Regions from separate parts of the Vibrio ishigakensis genome, predicted to be linked through region 1. Evidence: predicted binding sites of a transcription regulator. Region 1 holds the regulator's gene; each other region holds the start of a gene.

What was found. Region 1 encodes PurR, which represses purine synthesis genes. Its sites were predicted from a motif close to TNANGNAAACGTTTNCNTNA; they were not measured.
Positions count from the first base shown of each region.
Region 2: the regulator PurR is predicted to act here: its motif matches at 1,629-1,648, upstream of Pcarn_RS17475 (NCS2 family permease).
Region 3: the regulator PurR is predicted to act here: its motif matches at 1,902-1,921, upstream of purL (phosphoribosylformylglycinamidine synthase).
Region 4: the regulator PurR is predicted to act here: its motif matches at 1,612-1,631, upstream of Pcarn_RS05830 (phosphoribosylaminoimidazolesuccinocarboxamide synthase).

Region 1 is NZ_AP024881.1:1,864,241-1,870,155, reverse strand. Features, by position in the region: gene Pcarn_RS08430 (chalcone isomerase family protein) at 1-481, shown strand, start outside; gene Pcarn_RS08425 (DUF3833 domain-containing protein) at 478-1,002, shown strand; gene Pcarn_RS08420 (alpha/beta fold hydrolase) at 1,110-1,916, shown strand; gene Pcarn_RS08415 (DUF7577 domain-containing protein) at 1,897-2,208, opposite strand; gene Pcarn_RS08410 (TVP38/TMEM64 family protein) at 2,209-2,889, opposite strand; gene purR (HTH-type transcriptional repressor PurR) at 3,041-4,054, opposite strand; gene torD (molecular chaperone TorD) at 4,179-4,826, opposite strand; gene elyC (envelope biogenesis factor ElyC) at 4,895-5,662, opposite strand; gene cmoM (tRNA uridine 5-oxyacetic acid(34) methyltransferase CmoM) at 5,829-5,915, shown strand, end outside.
Region 2 is NZ_AP024882.1:803,286-809,200, forward strand. Features, by position in the region: gene Pcarn_RS17465 (bifunctional metallophosphatase/5'-nucleotidase) at 1-17, shown strand, start outside; gene Pcarn_RS17470 (YeeE/YedE family protein) at 292-1,548, shown strand; gene Pcarn_RS17475 (NCS2 family permease) at 1,799-3,163, shown strand; gene Pcarn_RS17480 (YHS domain-containing (seleno)protein) at 3,354-3,749, shown strand; gene Pcarn_RS17485 (cytochrome b) at 3,788-4,354, opposite strand; gene Pcarn_RS17490 (siderophore-interacting protein) at 4,551-5,327, shown strand; gene Pcarn_RS17495 (BCCT family transporter) at 5,469-5,915, opposite strand, start outside.
Region 3 is NZ_AP024881.1:2,316,144-2,322,058, forward strand. Features, by position in the region: gene purL (phosphoribosylformylglycinamidine synthase) at 1-1,761, opposite strand, end outside; gene mltF (membrane-bound lytic murein transglycosylase MltF) at 2,056-3,540, shown strand; gene Pcarn_RS10600 (hypothetical protein) at 3,750-3,881, shown strand; gene tadA (tRNA adenosine(34) deaminase TadA) at 3,924-4,445, opposite strand; gene Pcarn_RS10610 (LysR family transcriptional regulator) at 4,435-5,316, opposite strand; gene Pcarn_RS10615 (S-(hydroxymethyl)glutathione dehydrogenase/class III alcohol dehydrogenase) at 5,479-5,915, shown strand, end outside.
Region 4 is NZ_AP024881.1:1,286,546-1,292,460, forward strand. Features, by position in the region: gene Pcarn_RS05825 (TfoX/Sxy family DNA transformation protein) at 1-394, shown strand, start outside; gene Pcarn_RS05830 (phosphoribosylaminoimidazolesuccinocarboxamide synthase) at 442-1,545, opposite strand; gene Pcarn_RS05835 (SulA-like leucine-rich domain-containing protein) at 1,667-2,041, opposite strand; gene Pcarn_RS05840 (hypothetical protein) at 2,176-2,367, opposite strand; gene Pcarn_RS05845 (DUF2786 domain-containing protein) at 2,518-3,201, opposite strand; gene ydiJ (D-2-hydroxyglutarate dehydrogenase YdiJ) at 3,389-5,915, shown strand, end outside.

The DNA of each region.
Region 1 (5,915 bases):
TCCAAAACTCGATGACCAATGGCAATCATGGCCAACAGTCGGTTCGGCTGATTTGGACTTCTTGTTCTTTGACATCTATACCTCTGAGCTAAAAGCTCCCCAAGGCAGTTATCAGCTAGGTGATGACCTCACTCCGCACCCTGTCGCGCTCTCTATCGTCTACGAGCGAGACATCTCTAAAAAACATCTACTGAAAGAGACCAAGAAACAGTGGGCTCATCTGGGTTATAAAGAAGAGCAGTTCACCCGCTGGGAGCGCAAACTTGCAGGCATTTACCCTGAAATCAAAAAGGGTGATCGCCTTGTGTATGTAACCAGCGGCGATAGTGGTGTTTTCTATTACTTCAAAGGAAATCAGGGCGCAACAGTAGTGGGTGAAATTCAAGATGAAGAGCTCAATGATGCCTTCTTAGCCATCTGGCTTTCCCCCAATACCGAGTACCCAGACCATAGGGCTAGCCTGATAGGGATGAATCAATGAGAGTGATGAAGGCGTTTTTTCTTGGATTGGTCGCAATGATGCTAGGGTGTAGCGCTGAGCTTTCAGACTATCAAGATGCATCGCCACGCTTCGATCTTTTTGGCTACTTTGATGGCCGTGTAGATGCGTGGGGTATGGTGCAGGACAGAAGCGGCAAGCAGACAAGGCGTTTTTATGTCGAACTTAATGGTTCCATTGAGGGGAATGTTTTGACCCTAGATGAGCAGTTTGAGTTTGATGATGGAGAGCAGTCTACTCGCATTTGGGTGATCACACGTTTAAATGATGGTACCTACGAAGGTAGGGCTGACGACATCATTGGCATAGCCACAGGTAAAGAGGTCGGGAACGCCTTACATTGGACCTATGACTTTGAGTTGCCTCGAGGAGACTCGACCGTAACCGTATTTTTTGACGACTGGCTTTATCGTCAAGACGATAAACACGTCTTCAATCTCACCTCAATTCGTAAGTTCGGTCTCGAATTTGGTCGCCTTACCCTGTTTTTTCAGAAGCAATAACGTGGCAGAGATCACTGTTTGTTACAAAAGCAGAACCGGCTTTTTTTGCCAGATCTTAGTTTGTGATAGTATTCTAAGTTCAATTGTATGATTTATTTGTATTATTAATGAGTTCTGCTGTTTCTTCTTCACTGCTGTTTCACAAGACCTTTCCTCACCCTTCTTCAAAGGAGTGGGTAGTGTTCGTGCACGGCGCAGGCGGCAGTTCTTCCATTTGGTTTAAGCAGATCAAGGCGTACAAAGAGCACTTCAATGTTCTGCTTGTAGACCTTCGCGGTCACGGCAAATCAAATAACCTTCTCGCTGATATCATCAACAAACGCTACACCTTTGAAGCGGTAACCAAGGATATCGTCGCGGTTCTGGATCATCTAAAGATCTCATCAGCCCATTTCGTGGGTATGTCTCTTGGCACCATTATCGTGCGCAACATGGCGGAGATCGCCTCTCATCGTGTTCGCTCTATGGTTTTGGGCGGTGCGGTAACTCGCTTCGATGCTCGTTCTCAATTCCTAGTTAAACTCGGTGACCTGAGTAAGAACTTTATCCCATACATGTGGCTGTATAGCTTGTTTGCATGGATCATCATGCCGCAAAAGGGCCAGGTAGAGTCTCGCCATATGTTTATTCGCGAAGCGCGTAAGCTGTGTCAAAAAGAGTTTAAGCGTTGGTTTAGATTGGCGGCTGAGGTGAACCCTCTGATGCGCTACTTCAAGGAGCGAGAGTTGGATATTCCAACCCTCTATCTGATGGGCGACAAAGACTATATGTTTATTAAGCCGGTTAAAGAGATGGTTTCAGTGCACGAGCACAGTAAGCTGATCGAGATTGAGGATTGCGGCCACGTGTGTAACGTGGAAAAGCCTCAGCAGTTCAACCGCGAGTCCATCGCCTTTATTCAGTCGGTGAGCTAGCCCCGCAGTTCCAGCAAAGGGCAAACTGCCCTTCGTTAACCTCACCACATTCACTACAGGTCCAATCGGCCTGCTCGTCCGCTTCCATATATGCCTTGATAATGGCTTCCGCTTTCTCTTTGTAGGCAGGGTCTAGCAGCCACACATGGGGCTGGGTGGAATCATCCATCGGTAGTTCGCCCTGAAGGCCAAACAAGCCAACACTTCGAACCTCAACAGGTATCTTCTCCGCAAGTAAAAGCTCACTGATAAAGTGAGCTTCGGGTGGATTTTTTGCAATATATATCTTCATCTAAGCGACCGATTGATTGGGTCTTATCTTGTTCATTATCCATTTAGCGATAAGTGGGAACAGGCCCAAGAGTGCAAAGGATGCCAGTACGGTCGGGGATACTATGCCTGCTAGGCTGTCTATCTCAGCAAGTTGAGTACCAGCGTTTAGATAAACCATAGTCCCTGCCAACATACCTAGCTGACTAAATAGGTAGAATTTTGCCACTGAGATTGGGGTCAGACCCATCAAAAGGTTGATCAGGAAGAATGGAAATACTGGAATAAGGCGAAGCGAGAATAGATAAAATGCGCCGTCTTTTTCCACGCCCTTGTTGATGGTATCTAACTTATTACCAAACTTAGCTTGTACCCAGTCGCGAAGCAGGTAGCGAGAGCTTAGGAAAGCCAGAGTCGCACCTATAGTGCTGGCAAACGACACCAATACTAAGCTGGTCCAAAAACCGAATAGAGCGGCACCTAATAACGTCACCACGGCAGCTCCTGGGATAGAAAACGCTGTGATAAAGATGTAACCAATAAAGTAGAGAGCAGCAGACAGAACGAAGTTTTGTTCTATATGAGCGTTTAACGCAGCTTGTTGCGCTTTAGCGTTTTCGAGGGTGAGGTATTGCCCAAAGTTGACCGCAAGTAGAATGATAGCTGCAACCAAAATTACGCCAATTATCAATTTCTTATTCATCGTCCTGACCTAAGTAAGTTCACTTAGCTATAGGGACAGAGTAGGACATAGAAAAATTTCATACAAAATAAAAAACGGCACGTTTATTTACGTACCGTTTGGAATTGATTGGATAATTCGAGCTTGGATGAGGTATCATCCGCTTTCGAAGTTAAGCGTTTAGGTTCTTAACGCTATCGCGTGAGATAAGTTCTGGCTGCATCTCAAATACGCGGCGATCGTGCTCTTTGTCGTTGATACGCTCAAGCAGGATTTCAAATGCTGTCTTACCCACACGACGCTTAGGCTGGTGGATAGTGGTCAGTGGCGGCGCAAAATAAGCGGCTAGGTCGATGTTGTCATAACCGATAACTGAGATATCTTCAGGAACCTTAAGGTCGTGCTGTTGCAGGCGACTGATAAGGCCAAGTGCCATGATGTCGTTAAAGCAGAACACAGAAGTAGGGCGAGTCTCGATTGGCATAGCGGCAAGTCTGTCAGCGGCTTCTACTGCGGTATCACACTCGAAGTTACCCTCAAGGATATATTCAGGATTGAACTCGATGTTCGCTTCAGCAAGGGCACGCTTGTAGCCAGCAACACGCTCGATACAAGCCAGTTTCTCTGCTTGACCAGTTAGACATGCAATCTTGTCGTGACCATTCTCAATCAGGTGTTTCGCAGCAATATAGCCACCTTCTTCAGAGTTATCGATGATCTTATCGGCCATTGATGACTCTGGGCCCCAATCCATAACAACTTTCGGGATGTTAGGGTGTGAGTCCAGCATTTCACGCAGCTCTTCTGTTAGGTCAGAACACATAACCAGAAGTCCATCTACACGCTTTTCAGCCAGCATGCGGATATAGTCGCGCTGCTTCTCGTAGATACCACCAGTGTTACACAGGATCAATGTATAGCCCTGACGGTAGCAATAGCTCTCAACACCATCTACAACCTCAGCAAAGAAAGGGTTAGTAGACTGAGTTACCAGCATGCCGATAGTACGAGTGGAGTTACACTTCAGGCTACGGGCTACCGCACTTGGCGCGTAGTTTAGCTCTTTAACAGCTTTCATTACTCGCTCTTGGGTAGACTCTGCTACGAAGCGCGTCTTGTTAATTACGTGCGAAACTGTGGTCGTCGAAACGCCAGCCAGCTTTGCTACATCTTTGATGGTAGCCATGCTTTACCTTGTAAACCTGAAGAAGTGTAGGGACCTACTTAAGAGTAGTGCAATCGATTGCGGAGGGCAGTCTAGCTAGAAATGCGTCAAGTGACAACGCATTTCTATACAAAATGAGAATTCATCAATCGTTCGCAAGATAGTGACTATCCAGCTCACAAAACGCCACCAAAAGCTCGGCTACAGAGGCGTAAAAACCGAATTCGTCGAACTTGGTGCAGTTTTCTGAAAACTGAGGCACCCAGGTCAGCAAATGTTGTTCGATGAAGGCTTGTTGCTCGGCTAGGGCTACCTCCATATGGGCTTCTTGCTCAAGCTCGTTTGAGCGGATGATGAGATTTCCGAGAAAGTCGAGCTGGATAGCAAGGTGATCCGCCGGCTCGTTGAAGTTCTTATCAACCTGAATGCCTTTTTCCTGCATCAAGGCCGCCATCTCTTGCGCTGGTTTGCCGTTAAGCAGTTTGCTGTCATCGAGATAGATAGAGGCATAAGGAAGTGCCGCATGTTTATCGGAGGTTAGAAACAGCTCACAGAAGTCGGCAGATAACTCTAACTGCGCATCCTCTCTGTCTTGAAGCTTGTTTAGAGACTCGATGACGCCATCAGTGGCTTTCTTTAGCTCTTCGTTTTCAGATAGGCCTTGTAGGAAGCCGCGAACTTGTTGGCTTTGATACGCCTTGAGCTCTTCGTCAGTCAGCTCTTTTGAGAATAGGCTTGAGAACCACCAGTAGATTTCGGCGCGTTGCTCATTGAATTTCTTGATTTCTTGCATTGTAAGATCCAACAAAGGGCGCATCGGCGCCCTTGTAACAAAATTTAACTATATGAATTATGAATCAGTTATTTACTACTGACAAGGTTGCGTATCTTCTGCCACCAAGTACCGAGGGTCTCATGCCAGTAGCGTTCTGTTTGCTCTAGATACTGAGCTTGTGGGGTGTATTTTACCCAAGCCTGTTCAATGTTGGAGTGAGCAAGGTAGTTAGTCGGTGCAGGCACCGGCTCTAGACCCGCCTCATTAAACTCCCCCAGAGCCCGATTCATATGGCTAGCTGAAGTCACTAACACCAGCTTCTTATTGCCAACAAAGCCGGCAGCTTGATGCGCCTCTTCCCAGGTATCTTGCGCGGTTTCAAGCAAGATAATATCAGGCTTAGCAACCCCAAGCGCCAGAGCAACCTGCGCCATCATTCTCGCTTGGCTGATCTCTGTACCGCCTGAATAACCTGAGAGAATCAATTTACTGCCAGGATACATACGCAGAATACGAATACCCTCAGACAGACGCATTAGGGCAGTACGGCTTAACTCAGAAGTGGGTGGGATCTCCGCATCTACAACATGACCACTGCCAAGAACCATCACGTAGTCAATATTCTCAGTGGTCGGCAAGAAGGCAGTGTATTTGCGTTCTAGCGGTTTTAGTAGAGAGGTCGAGATAGGTTGGAACGAGATGGCAAAGATAGAAAACAGTGATATGAAAATGACGATGCAGCCAAACTTATGCTTGCGTGTGAACATCACCAGAGCGAGACCAATGAAGCCAAGAATGAGCATGGCAGGCAGAGGCATCAAAAACGCAGAAATGAGTTTCTTAAGTTCAAACATGATTACAACAATATATCCCTAAATGATTTTAAGTCGAGGTATGCATAATTACGGCTAATAATGCGCCCAGATTGGCCGAAAAAATCGCCATTCAAAGCGCTCCCTCTTTATTCTTCATCTTCTTGTGACACAATACCAAACTTGATTCTATAACCACATGCTCGCCGTGAGAAAAGATCGCAATTTTGACGACATCGCCGATAAATTTGCCGAGAACATTTATGGTTCTGACAAAGGTAACATCAGGCAAACA
Region 2 (5,915 bases), on a different replicon from region 1:
TTATCCCAAAGAACTAGTTCTATTGCCTGACATGAAGCCGGCTCAAGTAGCCGGCTTTTTGCCCCTAATCTAAGGTTACATATTTGCTAGCCTTACACCTAGGTGTGGCTTATAGGTGTGGCTCCCATTTAAAAACAATTAGTTAGCGAATATCTTCGCTTTGCCTCTGGGCAAAAAGCCATACTTTATAAACGATTGGTATGACTTATAAGTGTTTGGATTATTGCTCTTCGAAATTGCGCATTACTATCTTTCTCCCAATTAAAAAAACAGTGGTATAGAGGAATAGTTGTGCAAGGAGAAACACAGACACGTGTCGGCATCGCCCTAGGTTTAGGCATTGTTATCATCGGAGCGCTCGCTCTGCAGCAAGATATCTTTTTAAGGCTTTTACTTGGATTAGGTTTAGGTGTTGCGCTAACCAAAGGCTCTATCGGTTTTGCAGGTAGCGTGAACCGTGCTTATCGCCGTGGCTCGACTCAGCTTATTCAAACCTTGATGCTGATGTTTGTCGTCACTGCCGTTATCAACGCTGGCCTGCTTTTAGGCGGTGGTATCGAGCAATACTCGCTTTGGATTAATCCTATCAACCTTGGTTTGATCGTGGGCGGTTTGATGTTTGGCTTTGGTATGAGTCTATCTAGCTGCTGTGCATCAGGCGTAATGGTTGAGATGGTGAGTGATGTACCACGCGCATTGGTAACTCTATTGATGTTCGGTATCGGCGTGTTTATCGGTTTCCCAATTCAAGCCTCATCTCCTCTAGTAACCGAGACGCTAGTGTCTACTTCTTCATTTGAAGGCAAGGGGGTCTTCCTTCCTGATTTGTTCGCATGGGGACCACTGAATGGTTATTTGATGTCTGTGTTGGTGACTATCGCCTTTGCCACTCTAACTATCTATATTGCCCGTCGCTATGAAGTCCGTCGCAAGCAAGATGGTACGTACCTTGGTGTCGATGGCGAGAAAGCCCGTGAACAACTAGAGAAATCGGATTCACCACTAGCTATGTTTAGCGGTTTGTGGAGCATGAGCTTTGCCGCGATTGTTATTGCGGTGATCTTTGGCATCATGATGGCCACTACATCAGCAGGCTGGGGCGCTTCTACACCGTTTGGTCTTTGGTTTGGTAAGTTATTGATTGCTCTGGGTATTGATTCGGGTGCAGTAGCATCATTCACTCATCGTCCAGAGAAGCTATTCACATTGCCTTTCTTTGAGCACGGGGTATCGGTACAGAACCTAGGCATCTTGCTGGGGACCTTAGTTGCTGTGCTTTGGCTTGGGAAATGGGCGTCACCGTTTCAGGCTCAATACTCAGCCAAGCAGTATGCACTCTTCTCTCTTGGTGGCCTTCTAATGGGTGTGGGTACGCGCTTTGCTAATGGCTGTAACGTAGGTGCGCTTTATACACCGATTGCTAACTTCTCTCTGTCTGGCTGGGTGTTCTTTGGAGCCTTAGTTGTAGGGGGCATTTTGGGTAATCAGTTCGCTCGTAAGGTTAAGCTGATTGCAGCTGCACCAACACCTCAGCCAGTTACCCAATAGATTAATTTCACGTATATCATTAGGGAGCCAATCGGCTCCCTTTTCCTTTCAAAAATGAAACCTTGGATCTGGCTTATTGTGCACGCAAACGTTTTCCTGTATTTTCTCGCCCCTGAAATTTTGACCTAGATTGAAGCGATCTCGCTCTAATAAAGACAACTGAGTACGACCTTTCTCCGCCTCTTCAACTAGGCTTGAGGCGCAATGAATTTTAATCCAGTGGTCTTTCTAAATTAACGAAGGAAAAAACATGTCCGATAACACATCAACTCAGGACAACAACACTCCAACCAGTGGTGGTTGGCTAGATAAGCGTTTTCTTATTTCACAGCGTGGCAGTAACGTTCGTCGCGAATTGGTAGCCGGTCTAACAACCTTCCTAGCCATGGTTTATTCGGTGATCGTAGTACCGAGTATGCTTGGTGCTGCAGGCTTTGATCAGGGCTCAGTATTTATCGCAACCTGTTTGGTAGCGGCCTTTGGTTCTCTTCTGATGGGCTTTTGGGCAAACCTTCCAATGGCAATTGGTTGTGCTATCTCGCTTACTGCCTTTACCGCATTTAGCCTAGTGTTGGGGCAGGGTGTATCGATTCCTGTTGCTCTTGGCGCCGTATTCTTGATGGGTGTAGTGTTTACCGCAATTACTGTAACCGGTGTGCGTCAGTGGATTCTGACTAACCTGCCATACGGCATCGCTCATGGTACAGGTATTGGTATCGGTCTGTTCCTTCTTCTTATTGCAGCGAGCGGTGTAGGTCTGGTGATCAAGAACCCAGTTGCTGGCCTTCCTGTAACCCTTGGTGAGTTCACGTCTTTCCCTGTATTGATGTCTGTTCTTGGTCTGGCAGCTATCTTTGGCCTGGAAAAGCGTGGCGTACCTGGCGGTATCCTTCTGGTTATCATTGCTATTTCAGTATTCGGTCTTATCTTCGATCCAAACGTTACCTATCAAGGCTTCTTTGCTCTGCCTTCGTTCGGTGGTGAAAACTCACTGATTGGTTCAATGGACATCATGGGTGCGCTAAGCCCACTGGTTCTGCCAAGTGTTCTTGCGCTTGTAATGACGGCTATCTTTGATGCAACCGGCACGATCCGCGCAGTTGCAGGCCAAGCTAACCTTCTGGACAAGAAAGGTAACATCATCGATGGTGGTAAGGCGCTTACCTCTGACTCAGTATCAAGCATCGTTTCTGGTGCTGTAGGTGGCGCTCCAGCGGCGGTATATATCGAGTCTGCTGCAGGTACGGCTGCTGGTGGTAAAACTGGTCTTACAGCAGTTGTAGTTGGTGTTCTGTTCCTACTACTCCTGTTCGTAGCACCAATCAGCTATCTAGTTCCTGCTTATGCGACAGCCCCTGCACTCATGTATGTTGGCTTGCTAATGCTAGGCAATGTTCGCAAGCTAGATTTTGACGATTCAGTAGACGCCCTTTCTGGCCTTGTGTGTGCGGTATTCATCGTACTAACCGGTAACATCGTAACCGGCATTATGCTTGGCTTCCTATGTTTGCTAGTAGGTCGTCTAGTATCAGGTGAGTGGAAGAAGCTAAACCTTGGTGTGGTGCTTATCACTATCGTGCTAGTAGTCTTCTACGCTGGTGGTTGGGCTATTTAAGATTTTTCAAACAAACTAATTTATCGAGATACCCAGCCATTGGCTGGGTATTTTTTTGCTTAGAGTTTGAAAGATTCCCAAGGCTAGTCATTTCTTTATCTACAAGGTCTAAGAAATTGAGGGATTTGGGATGATCATCAGATGGTTGGCTAGGGCAAGCGCGATTTTCTTTGTCTCTGTTTTTATTTCAATGCCGGCACTGGCACTAGAGCCTGTCTACAGTGATTTCTTTGGTAAAGCGATTCAAGGCTATGACCCAGTGGCTTATTTTACTGAGAGCAAACCAGTAGAGGGCAGTAAGAAGCACAAGTATGAATGGAATGATGCGACTTGGTATTTCGCCTCCGAGAAAAACCGAAATGCCTTTAAGGCCGACCCTGAAAAGTTTGCCCCTCAATACGGAGGCTATTGTGCTTGGGCGGTGAGTCAGGGCTATACCGCTAAGATTGACCCAAATGCTTGGCATATCCATGACGGTAAGCTTTACCTGAATTACAACAAATCCATTCAAGCCAAGTGGCAAAGAGATATACCCGGCAATATTGCCAAGGGTGATAGAAATTGGCCTCAGCTTCTTACCCAATAAAGAGAAAACCCAGAACCAAGTTCTGGGTTTTTATTGTTTTAGCCTTTGCCTAACATGCGTTTTAGAGTGGCATCTTTATCGATAAAGTGATGCTTGATTGCCGCTGCGAGATGTAGCACCAAAATGGCATAGATAAGATAGGGTGCATTGACGTGGAAAGTATGAGCGATGCTTTGCAGACTCTCATTCTTATCACCAGCCGCAATAAGTTCTAGTCCAAAGAAGTCCAAGCTCCGGCCGCCCGCAACACTCATTATTGCACCAGATAGAGGCATAGCGATTGTTGCCAATAGCAATAAACCGTGCACAGCGTCCGCCGCTTTTTGTTTCACTGCATCAAGCTTTGCTACAGACTTTATTTTCCCTTCTTTAAAGCGCCAAGCTACTCGTATCGAGGCAAGAGCAAGAACAAGCACACCCAATGATTTGTGCAGACCAATCATTTCTCCTTTTTCTGGTCCTCTTGGCATATCGACCATATATACGCCAATACAAATAACGACCAAGAATGAGATAGCGACAGCCCAGTGTAGTGCGATAGTGGGTTTGGATAAGCCTGAACTAGACTTTGGGCTAGCTTGGCTTGAAGTAATATCTAGCGACATAGTTACCTCTGCAAGTTATGTATCTCCAGATATATTCTCATAGTAGTGTTACAAGTGTACGGTAAAGAGTGTAAAGATAGGTAAAGACCTAAAATCGTTATGGTTTTTATCGCATTATTGGATTTCAGATATCCAAATACACTTGCCTAGCCTCTGCTAATCTAATTAAAGAATAGAGAGGAAACCGAGATAAAAAATGAATAGAAAAAAGCCGACGCCAAAGCACCTTACCGTGGTTAGCTCAGAACGTGTCTCTCCAAATATGCAAAGAATTACCCTTCAAGGTGAAGCCCTAACCAACTTCCCTGCCGATTGCGAAGGAAGTTACATCAAGTTCTTGTTCGATAGTGCAGGCAATGCCATACATGAAATGGTAGAAGGTGAGCGCCCTGTCATGCGCACCTACACCATTCGCAAGTTCATGCCTGAGGCAAGCAGTATCGAGGTGGATTTCGTGCGCCACATTACCAAGGATCTGCAGTGTGGCTTTGCCGCTCGTTGGGCTGACAATGCTAAAGCAGGGGATAATGTCAGTATCATGGGACCAGGCCCAATTGCCGATATTGATATGGCAGCGGATTGGTTCTTTATGGTCGCGGATATGACTGCACTTCCCGCGCTTTCTGCCAAGATAAAAACCTTACCTCGCGATGCCAAAGGCTACGCTGTTATTAAGGTTCAACAGAGTGACGACATTCAAGAGATTGAAGCGCCAACGGGTTTCAAGTTCACTTGGCTAGTTGAAGAGGATTCTTTATCCGAAAGCGCTGAAGCCCAACCTTGGCTAGATGGCTCGCCGTTTGTTTGGGTAGCGTGTGACTTCGACTCTATGCGCGAATTGCGTCAGTACTTTAGAAACGAGAAAGAGATAGATAAGGACAGCATCTATATCAGTAGTTACTGGAAACAGGGCGTTTCAGAGGATGGCCACAAAGCGATTAAGCAGGAAGATGCTAAGAGTAGTGGGTATTGATTGAGCCCCGTCATACCGGAAAGTCTGGAAGACTTATCCGGTATCTTTGCAGGTGCCGTGGTGGAAGGTCCCGGATAGTTGCTTTGCAACTTCCGGGATGACGTTTTTTACGGCTTGGCTAGTTATTTCAAGAAGCAACTATTACGCGGGCGCGTAATCGTATTTCTTATGCTCTAGCTCGGTCTTCATACCCATAACCAAGCTGACACACATCACTAGCAAGATGATGGTGAACGGCAGGCCAGTTGAGATAGTACCCGCCTGTAGAGCCTGAATTGCTTCCGTACCACCAATCCACAGCAGAGCTGCTGCAATTGCACCCTCTGTTGACGCCCAGAAGATACGTTGTGGGATTGGTGCATCTACCTTACCGCCAGCTGTAATACTGTCGATTACCAGCGATGCTGAATCCGATGAGGTGATAAAGAACACCATGATCAGCACGATAGACATCACTGACAGGATTGAACTCATTGGCATTGCTTCATAGGCGTAGAACAGCGACAGAGTGATATCCGATAGACCGTTCTGACCTAGCTCACCGACCTTATTCACAACCTGATCGATTGCCATACCGCCGAATGCTGA
Region 3 (5,915 bases), 450 kb from region 1:
AGTCAGTTGACGCTCCTCAGTTGCAATACCTACTACAGCATATGGAGCACGCTCACGCTTACAGATAGCATCGAATACTTCCATATTCTCTGGAGCAACCGCCATTACATAGCGCTCTTGAGATTCGTTACACCAGATCTCTAGTGGGCTCATGCCCGGCTCATCGTTTGGTACGTCACGTAGCTGGAATTTACCGCCACGTTCGCCGTCGTCTACCAGCTCTGGAAGTGCGTTAGAGATACCGCCCGCGCCCACATCGTGGATAAATGCGATTGGGTTCTCTTCGCCAAGCTGCCAACAACGGTCGATAACTTCCTGACAACGACGCTCCATCTCTGGGTTTTCACGCTGTACAGAAGCAAAGTCTAGATCTTCAGCTGATTGGCCAGAAGCCATTGAAGATGCAGCACCGCCACCAAGGCCGATGTTCATTGCAGGACCACCAAGTACGATAAGTTTCGCACCTACTGGGATCTCTTTCTTCTGAACGTGCTCGTCACGGATATTACCCATACCACCAGCGATCATGATTGGCTTGTGGTACCCACGGACCTCTTCACCTGCGTGAGAAGTTACCTTCTCTTCATAGGTACGGAAGTAACCTAGTAGGTTTGGACGACCAAATTCGTTGTTGAACGCCGCGCCACCTAGAGGACCTTCAAGCATGATATCTAGCGCGTTTACGATACGGCCAGGCTTACCAAAGTCAGTTTCCCAAGGCTGTTCAAAGCCAGGAATGCGAAGGTTAGACGTAGTGAAACCAACTAGACCCGCTTTTGGCTTACCACCGATACCGGTTGCGCCTTCGTCACGGATCTCACCACCAGAACCGGTAGAAGCACCAGGCCATGGAGAGATAGCAGTTGGGTGGTTATGCGTCTCAACCTTCATCAGGATGTGCGCATCTTCGTTGTGATAGTTGTATTGACGAGTCTCAGGGTCTGGGAAGAAACGACCTACTGTAGAACCTGTCATTACCGCTGCGTTATCTTTATAAGCAGAAAGAACGTGGTCTGGCGTAGTCTCGTAGGTGTTCTTGATCATCTTGAACAGAGACTTGTCTTGATCAACGCCGTCGATAGTCCAATCAGCGTTGAAGATCTTGTGACGACAGTGCTCAGAGTTCGCCTGTGCGAACATCATTAGCTCGATGTCGTTCGGGTTACGACCTAGAGTGTTAAAGCTCTCTACTAGGTAGTCAATTTCGTCTTCAGCTAGAGCAAGACCAAGAGAAACGTTCGCTTCTTCTAGTGCCTTGCGGCCGCCACCAAGCACATCCACTACTGTGTGTGGTGCTGGCTCTGCAACTGCGAATAGTGCGTCTACTGCGTCCAAGTCAGTGAAAACCGCTTCCATCATGCGGTCATGGATAAGTGCTTTAACTGCCTCAACCTGCTCGCCTGTTAGTTCAGCTTCTGATTCTACATAGTAAGCTGTACCACGCTCTAGACGCTTAACCTTGTCTAGACCACAGTTGTTCGCGATATCGGTCGATTTAGAAGACCATGGAGAGATAGTGCCCGGACGAGGAGTTACTAGAAGTAGAAGACCCTCAGGCTCGTGCTCTTCGATAGTTGGTCCGTAAGTCAGTAGCTTTTCAAGCTTAGTCAGTTCGGTCGCGTCTAGGTCTGAGGTTAGGTCTGCAAAATGCATAAACTCAGCATAGATTCCCGTCACTGGAAGCCCTTGCTCACGGCAAAGTTCTAGAAGTTTTTTAACACGAAACTCAGAAAGAGCTGGGGAGCCACGCAAAATTTTCATGTGCTTAGGTCTCTTAAATGATGGATTAAAAGTAACATTCCAATATTTTCAATGACTTACACTTAAATCATCGAGGATATTGCGATATTACCTAGCAATTTTGCGCGTATTATAGTGAATTTGTTTTGTGAAGTAACCAAAAAAGCAACCGTTTGCGCAAATTTTTGCGCAACACGATTTTGTACCCTTTTTCCCCTCCTTTGAGCGGTTTATCAAAACGCTTTCTCTTCCCCCTATGTTAGCCGTTTGATATAAAGTGAGGTTTTAGAAGAATAATCAGAGATTTCCAACGTCATGCCCAAGTCGGTGTTCACTAAATTTATACAGCTCACTGTTGCCCTATTGGCACTCGCTACCCTAGCCGGTTGCCAATATGAGATGGACTCCAAGAGCGAGCTTCAAAAGATCAAAGACAGAGGCGTGTTACGTGTTGGAACTCTGAACAACCAACTCTCCTACTATATCGGCCCCGACGGCCCTACCGGCCTTGAATACGATCTTGCGGTTCAATTTGCCAAAGAACTCGGGGTTCGCCTTGAGATCAAACCGGCCTACCGCCTATCCGAGCTCTTCCCTGCACTAAGAAATGGTGAGGTGGATATAGTGGCGGCGGGTCTTACCCAAGCACCGAATCGCGTAAAAGCATTTAGACCGGGGCCAGCCTACTATTACGTGAGCCAGCAGGTTGTGTATAAGAAAGGCACTTGGCGCCCCCGTAACCTTGAGCAGCTTATCGATAGCGGCGAGACGTTAACGGTAGTAAAAGGCTCTCACTTTGAACATACCCTAGCCGAGCTTTCAAAAACACACCCTGATATCAACTATGAAGTGACCGATGCCTATGACCTCAACGACCTGCTTAAGCAGGTCTCCGAGGGTAAGCGACTGTTCACCGTTTCAGATTCAATCGAACTGTCTCTAACCCAGCGCATCTATCCTGATATCGCTTTGGCATTTGAGCTAACTGAAGACCAACCAACCTCTTGGTTTATGCGCAAGACCAATGACGAAAGCCTGTATGCACTTGTTATTGAGTTCTTCGGCAATATCCAGCAAAACGGTGAGCTTCATCTTCTTGAAGAAAAATACCTTGGCCATATCCAAGATTTTGATTACGTAGATACTCGTGCTTTCGTTCGCGCTCTAGATAGCCGACTGCCAAAATGGGAAAACCTATTTAAGAAGTATGCAGATGAGTTCGACTGGCGCTTGGTAGCGGCCCTTGCTTATCAAGAGTCACACTGGAATCCAAATGCGAAATCGCCGACCGGTGTGCGCGGTATGATGATGCTAACCCTGCCAACCGCTGAAAGCGTTGGGGTAACCAACCGCTTAGACCCAGAGCAATCAGTTCGAGGTGGCGTGGATTATCTGCGCAAGATAGTAGGACGTATCCCAGATACCATCAACGAGCACGAGAAGATCTGGTTTGCTCTGGCTTCATACAACGTGGGTTATGGACACGTAATGGACGCTAGACGCATCACCAAGGCACAAGGCGCCGATCCTAACCTGTGGAGTGATGTCAAAGAGCGATTACCTCTACTGCGTAAGAAAGGCTATTACGAATATACTCGCTATGGATACGCTCGTGGCGATGAGGCATTGAACTATGTTGAAAACATTCGTCGCTATTATCAAAGCATCATCGGCCATGTAGACAAACGCGACCATAAACAGGTAGAAACCAATACTGATGATCTGCTGGTGATTCACTCTGAAGACATCCCAGAGTCAGCAGCGCAAAGCACCGACGAGCAAGGGATAGAGCAGGAATAGTCATATTTTACGGTATGGTTCACATTTCATGTAACTTGTGCAATAACAAGCATTGAAAACGCCAACTGCGACCTATATATATTGGTTAATGACGAACAGGGGAGCCTTCCTCTGTTGTTGATCATATATCAGTAACAATCTTGTTCTATATATGGTGAGTCAGCGTAAGAAATTACGCCAAACAACGTAGTTACATAGGAGATAGTTCGTTGAAACACAGAAGAAAGCTGTCCAAGAAATTGGCACAAAAAACTGTTTCAGCTAACCGTCGTAAGCGCATGCTATCCAACAACAAGAAAAAGGTTCTTGGGCGCAACCGAGCTTACTCTGCGGTAGCTTAAACCACGTAATGCAAACATTTGGCTCTCAAGCCGAATGTTTGCTTAAGAATCCCCTTCTCCACTCTGTTCTCTCTTTAACTGCTTTAACGCCTTTTGTTCTTTACGTCTTCGACGAAAGAAGGCCTGCAACTGCTCTCTGCACTCTTGCTCCATCAAGCCCGATTCGATAGTGGCATAGTGAAATGCAGCTTCACTCTCAAATAGATTCAGCACAGTTCCAGCCGCTCCTGCTTTTAGATCTGGCGCACCAAAAACGATACGTTTTACTCTGCTATGCAAAAGCGCACCTGCACACATAGGGCAAGGCTCAAGGGTGACATACAGCGTAGTATCTAGCAGGCGGTAATTTTCTAAGGCTTCTCCTGCTGCTCGCAGGGTCATGATCTCAGCATGGGCAGTCGCATCGTGAGTGCAGATGCTCTGATTCCAGCCACAAGCAATCTCTTCACCATCTTTGACCAATACCGCGCCTACAGGCACCTCTCCCTGCTCTTCTGCCTTAGATGCAAGCTCCATCGCTCGGCGCATAAACTTGTGGTCCAGTTCGCTAAAATTAGCTGTCATCTCTACTTAATGCCTCAGATAGATAATCGATCAGGGTACGCACCTTAGACGTTAGCATACGGTTTTGCGGATACAGTGCCCATATGCCCTCTTTATCCCCTCTATATGCAGTAAGAAGCTCAATGAGCTCGCCTGACTCTAGATAGGGCTGCACATAATAATCAGGAAGCTGCACAATTCCCAACCCTTTTAAGGCCGCATCCATCAAGGAATAGCCACTGTTGCATTGTAACCGTCCGTCCACATGGATAAGGCGCTCGCTGCCTGAATCGTCAAAGCGCCAATATTTATTGGACCCGCGCAGGCACTGATGACGCTTGAGCTCTGAAAGGGTATGTGGCTCACCATGCTTTTCGATATAGCTAGGACTGGCACACACGTATACATTTCTATCCCGAAGCTTTCTCGCCATCATAGAGGAGTCCTGCAAGCGTCCCAGACGTATTGCGAGATCGAATCCCTCTTGCACCAGATCGAGCTGCTGATTGGACAACACCAGATCCAGCTCTATCTGCGGATACTCGAGCAAAAACTCATGCATCAGAGGTGCAAGCACCTGCTCACCAAAGGTGACTGGAGCCGTTACCTTGATCTTGCCTTGCGGTGATGAGTGCAGCTGGTTGATCGCCAACTCAGCCAAGCCTAAACCCTCTACAAGAGGCTTACAGTGGTGGTAGTAGGTCGCACCCGCTTCAGTAACCGAGACCTTGCGCGTGGTGCGCACAAACAACTTAGAACCCAACCTCTGCTCTAAGGCATTCACTCGCCTACTGATATTCGCCACTGATGTGTTCAGTTTAGTTGCAGCGCCAGTAAAGCTCTCCGCCTCTACCACAGCAACGAACTCGTTAATCCCTTCCCAGTCAGCCATGCCCAATCACCATTATTACAAATTCGTAATAGTCTATTTCAAATTATATCAATTATCATTTCTTATCAGATAAATATACTAATCCTATCTAATGAAAACGCGCCAAAATCCACTAGTCTTAGAGGGCTTGGCCAAGATAAACACTCTCAAAAGGGAATCACCATGACTGAACAATTTATCAAATCGCGTGCAGCCGTAGCTTGGGGTCCAAACCAACCACTTAAGATGGAAGAAGTTGACGTTATGCTACCAAAAGCTGGCGAGGTACTGGTGCGTATCGTGGCAACTGGCGTTTGTCACACCGATGCCTTTACTCTTTCTGGTGATGATCCTGAGGGTATCTTCCCAAGCATCCTAGGCCATGAAGGTGGTGGTATTGTTGAGATGGTAGGTGAAGGTGTAACTAGCGTTGAAGTAGGCGACCACGTTATTCCACTATACACAGCAGAATGTGGTGAATGTAAGTTCTGTAAATCAGGTAAAACCAACCTTTGCCAAGCGGTTCGTGAAACCCAAGGTAAGGGCCTAATGCCAGACGGCACTACCCGCTTCTACAAAGACGGCGAGCCTATCTACCACTACATGGGTTGCTCAACCTT
Region 4 (5,915 bases), 580 kb from region 1:
TGGTTGTGCGCGTGTGGAATATTTCGAGATAGACGATCTATTTGACGCCCAGAGTGATGACTTTGAGGTGCTATTAAAGCGCTCACTGGCATTTGCACATCAAGACAAAGATTGCAGGGGACAATGTCGCCGCTTAAGGGATCTCCCAAACCTGCAACTAAGCATAGAGAGAATGTTGGTCCGAGTTGGGGTTTGCGATATTGAAACACTGAATAACCTTGGCGCTGCCTGTGTTTTCGTCCGGCTCAAGCAGATATATGGTCAAGATCTGAGTCTTAACTTGCTATGGAAGCTCGAAGGTGCGCTTAGACAAATCCACTATACCCTGCTCGATCATAGGGTAAAGAACCAACTGGTCAGTCAGATAAACCGTAATCAACTCGATAGCTACTGACGAAAAACGCCTGCATATTTGCAGGCGTTTTTTATAAAGAGTCGGGATTAATCGATCAGGCCGTATTGCTCGCCTAGTACCTTAATGATCTCTTTTTTAGGGTCATCACTAAGTACGATAGGCTTGCCGGTGATCTTCTCAGCAATACCTGTATAGGTACGAGACAGATCCATCATTGCAGAAAGAGGCAGTTCGTTTTCGCGAGCAAGTGCTTCACGCTCGTCCATACGCTCTTTGTTTAGAAGGATGTCAGCATCAGGGAAATGGTTAAGCAAGAACTGGCGGAATCCTTCTTTAGAGTTTTCTACGATTTTACCTTGCTTGTAGCTTGACTCATCCCAGATACGAGATGAATCAGGTGTTCCCACTTCATCCATATAGATAAGCTTTTCGTTACCCGCAGCGTCTGTCACGTAGCCAAACTCAAACTTGGTATCGACAAAGATCTGATTAACCTCAGATAGAGCGTTGTCGATAACACTGAAGCCTTGCTTTAGAAGCACTTCATACTTATCGACATCCTCAACAGCAGAGAAATTGAATGCTGAGAAATTGTTTACCAAGTCTTTACGAGTGATATTTACATCGTCGGCTTCTGGTACATTTGGAATACCACGCAATATACCCTTAGTGGACGGGGTGATTAGTAGCTCGTCCAAAAGACCGTCTTTGACCAGACCTTCGGGTAGGTCGATACCACAGAACTCACGTTCGCCTTTTTCGTAGGCGCGCCACATGGAGCCTGTAATGTATTTACGGCAGATGGCTTCAACCATAACAGGTTTTGCTTTTTGAACGAACCATACGAGTGGGTGAGGGATGTCTAGGATATGACTGTCTGCTAAGCCGTTGTCTTTGAATAGCTTAAACCAGTGGTTAGAGATAGCGTTTAAAGCTGCCCCTTTACCTGGAACGCCTTTAAGGCCATTTTCACCATGCCAGATGCAGTCGAACGCTGAGATACGATCACTGATCACCATGATAGCCAGCGGCGCATCTTCTGCTACATCGTAGCCTTTTTCCTTGATTAGGCGACGGCTATCTTCTTCCGTCAGCCAATATACCGAACGTACCTTACCACTGTGTACTGGCTTATCAGTACGGATAGGTAGATCATCATTAACGTCTAATACTTGAGTCGCAACAGTCATATTTTGAATCCAGTGCAGGAAAATCTGATGCGAATCATACACAGGAAATAATGACGGATCCATTATTAAAGCAAACGTTTGCGCAAATCCTCTCCTATCACAAACCTTTACTTGATTTTGATCAGTGGAGTAGTGCTTTTGTAGCGCCAGTAAAGATAAGGCAACAGTTACTGCGCTCAGCTAGAGAAAGGAGTTGAGCCTTTGCATTGGCATCAAAATTGTCGCTGGCAACCACGGCACTGGCATTGCCATTAGTAAGGGCACGAATTACCACTTCCATTTCATTGTGTTGATTAGATGGTTTTAGTTGTACCACCTTTTCACACTCCACATGATGCTTAACAAAATAGTCTCTCTCTGGCAGTTCAGTTTGGGCGGTAAATAGAACCCACTTAGGTGCTGCAGATGCCTTAGCGAGAAGGCTGAAAGAACTGTCACTCATAAGGTGATGAGCAAGATTAGTAGGGGTTGAATCATATGTGGTGTTGAAATGCATTACTGTATCTCCGTACATACTGTATGAATAAACAGTAATGCCTGTATGGATAAAGATCAAGCATTAAATATCGATTTTTTAAACAAAAAACCCAGCCTTAGGGCTGGGTCATGTTTGTGGGTTTGCTTGAAACCTTAGCGAACGCTGTCTCGGACGGACTTATTTTGATTAGCTATTAGCTCTTCTTGATTGTAGCGATTTACGTCTATGAGAGCCGTTTGCTTGCAGGTGTCACAGGTGTAGTTTGTGTATCCGTCTAGATAGGTGAGAGGCTCTACAAATGCGACTTTTTTACACCAGTCGCACGCAGCGAATTTTTTTTGCATGAAATCTTTACTCCGGCACTTAACAAATCTCAATTCAAGTAACGACTTCCTGTCGTCGCTATGAGATTAGAAAGGGTAAATTACATTCATGCAAAGCTAATGTTAATGTTTTGTGTAAGGGTTCGTGACCAAGGCACGTCGGTATGGCGTCTATTTGAGCAACTTGCGTTGGCTAGCGCCCTCAACCGGTCGACTCACTGATAAAGTACGGCCTTTTTTAAGTCCCACTTCATAGTCTTCAGTGATGTTTTTCATCGCTTCTTTAAGTTGTTTTTTGAAGGTCTCACGGTCGATGTTCTTGAACTCTTTATCTATGTAGTTCTTTATCTTGTTTTCGGAGTTGTCATCCGGCGCAATAGTTGGAAGCTTCTCCAGAGCACCTTCTATCCAACCAGAAAGGAAGGAGTTTACACGACGGGTCACCTCAGTTGAGGCAGTACCGGTTCCAGCAAAACTGTTACGGAAACGACCTGTGTGTTCATTCATCTCACGATAGACAACATCGAAGGCAAAGGCAGCAAAGATTGCACGATCAGCCTCACCGATAAACTCGGCGCGCTTAAGTCCTTTGTGATTAAGTAGCACAGCCTCTACTCCGAACTTGGTGTTAATGCCACGGATAATACGTAGAAGGTTATGACCAACATTACTCGGCAGTAGATGAGAGGATTGAGTCTTACCCATCTTGATAAACTCAATGTCATCCTTCTCTAGTCCGTATTTCAGCATCAAAGAATGCGCCATTTTAATGGCATTTGCGGCTTCATTGACGTTTGCTGAATTACCTAGTTCTAGACATTTCGCTATCTTTTTCAGGGCTTTATGTTTATTCATAGACTCTAACACTGCTCGAAAGGGGCACCTATTTTAGCGGTTTTCCTTGTCCGCATAAAGGACATTTTGTGATCTATGTATCAGGTGGTTTTGTAAGCGCTTGAAATCATGTAAAGTGTTGCGCAACGACTAAATATTCATTTCGAACATCGCTTAGATTCCAGTGAAGTTTTTGGCAGGAAGCATTATGTTACCAAGATTGGATCTTACTCCCTCTTTAAATGAAACCGTAAAAAGTTACCTTGAAGCCCTCGTTGAGCGTGGCTTTAGTGGTGATATTGAAACCAGTTATGCAAGCCGACTGGCTGTTGCAACTGACAACAGCGTCTATCAACAACTGCCGCAAGGTGTTGTCCACCCTAAAAGCTCGGAAGATGTTGAACTGCTGACTGCTCTTTGCAACGAAGAAGCTTTTCATAGCGTTCGTTTCTCTCCGCGAGGGGGCGGTACCGGTACTAACGGTCAGTCGCTCACTGAACACGTGGTGGTGGATTTCTCACGCCACATGAATCAACTGCTGGAGCTCAATGTTGAAGAGGGCTGGGTAAGGGTTCAAACGGGTATGGTGAAAGACCAATTGAACGACCTTGTACGAGCCCATGGGTTCTTCTTTTCTCCGGATCTATCCACCAGTAACCGCGCTACTATTGGCGGTATGATCAATACCGATGCCTCTGGGCAGGGCTCACTGCGCTACGGTAAAACCTCCGATCACGTTCTAGCGCTCAAAGCGGTGTTGGCTGATGGCTCTGTTCTTGACACAAGTAATCAGCACTCGAACCCTGAGGGCAGCTTTGCAGACAAGGCAGTGAAAACCACCTTCGAAATATGTAGCGAGTATCGACCTCAGATAGAAGATAAATTTCCGGACCTAAACCGTTTCCTCACCGGCTACGACCTTAAAAACGCTCTTGATGGCGAGCGCTTTGCTTCACATCGAGTTTTGTGTGGCTCCGAAGGCTCGCTAGGCTTTATCACCGAGGCGAAACTTAACCTTACTCCTATCCCTAAGAAGCGAGTATTAGTAAACGTCAAATACGACAGCTTCGATTCCGCACTGCGAAGCGCACCCATGATGGTTGAGGCGAACGCGCTTTCTGTTGAGACCATTGACTCTATCGTTCTAAATTTAGCCAAACAGGATATTGTCTGGCACACGGTCAGTGGGTTGATTACTGAAGTACCTGGGCAAGAGCTTTTGGGTATCAATGTGGTTGAATATGCTGGCGCTGATGAACAAGAGATTGAAGCCCAGATTAAAGAGTTGACCGCTAAGCTCGATCAGATGATTGCAGATAAGCAGGGCGGGGTGATTGGTTATCAAGTATGTAGTGACCTTGCTAGCATAGGCAAAATCTATGCGATGCGTAAGAAAGCGGTGGGTCTTCTTGGCGCAACCAAAGGGGCGGCTAAGCCTGTAGCCTTTGCTGAAGATACCTGCGTGCCACCTGAGAACCTAGCAGACTTTATTGTTGAGTTCCGAGAACTGCTCGACAGCCATAAACTGCATTATGGAATGTTTGGACATGTGGACGCGGGCGTACTGCATGTAAGACCAGCACTTGACCTATGTGACCCAGAGCAAGAAGCCTTGATGCACCAACTCTCAGATCAAGTTGTAGCTTTGGTGGCAAAATATGGTGGGTTGATGTGGGGTGAGCATGGTAAAGGTTTCCGCTCTGAGTACGGCCCTGAATTCTTTGGCGATGAGTTGTTTACTCAGCTAAGACGGGTTAAAGGGGCGTTTGATCCTCTCAATAAAATGAACCCAGGCAAGATCTGTACGCCGCTTACTTCTGAAGACGAGTTGGTGAAAGTTGCTGGGGTCAAGCGTGCGCATTTCGACCGTCAGATCCCCGTTACCGTGCGCGATAGTTTCAGCGGCGCAATGGAGTGTAATGGTAACGGCCTATGCTTTAACTACGATACCTCATCACCTATGTGTCCGTCGATGAAGGTACTTGCTGACCGCAGGCACTCTCCTAAAGGTCGCGCAGGTATTGTTCGTGAATGGCTGCGACAACTTTCAGAGCAGGGTTTAGATGTTCTCGATTTAGAGAGTAAGACTCTAGAAAGCAACGGCTCGCTAAAGGGCATGTTGGATAGGGTTCGTAATCGTCTCAACCAAAGACACGAATATGACTTTTCTCATGAAGTGTATGAGGCTATGCAAGGCTGTCTCGCGTGTAAGGCGTGTGCCACGCAGTGTCCTATTAAGGTTGATGTGCCGGACTTTAGAGCGCGCTTCCTAAATCTGTATCACTCTCGTTACCAAAGACCGCTGAAAGATTATTTTGTGGCAAATATCGAGAGCTTGCTTCCGGTCATGGCGACATCTCCCAAATTGGTCAATGGTGTATTGAATGCTAAATGGGTTCAATCTTTGGTGGCAAACTCGATCGGCTATCTAGACGCGCCATTGATGTCTTCGCCGACATTGAAATCACGCTTAAAGGCTCAGCAATTAGTCCCGTTTGATATGCAGAAATTGTCTGCTCTGAGTGAAGAGCAGAAACAGCAGCACTTGATCATAGTGCAAGACCCATTTACCAGTTATTACGATGCCAGTGTTGTGGATGATTTTGTATCTCTGGCGGTGAAACTGGGCTTTAAGCCGGTGATACTGCCATTTAAACCAAATGGTAAAGCGCAACACATCAAGGGTTTCTTGAAGAAGTTTAATGCGACCGCGAGCTCTACCGGGGAATTCTTAC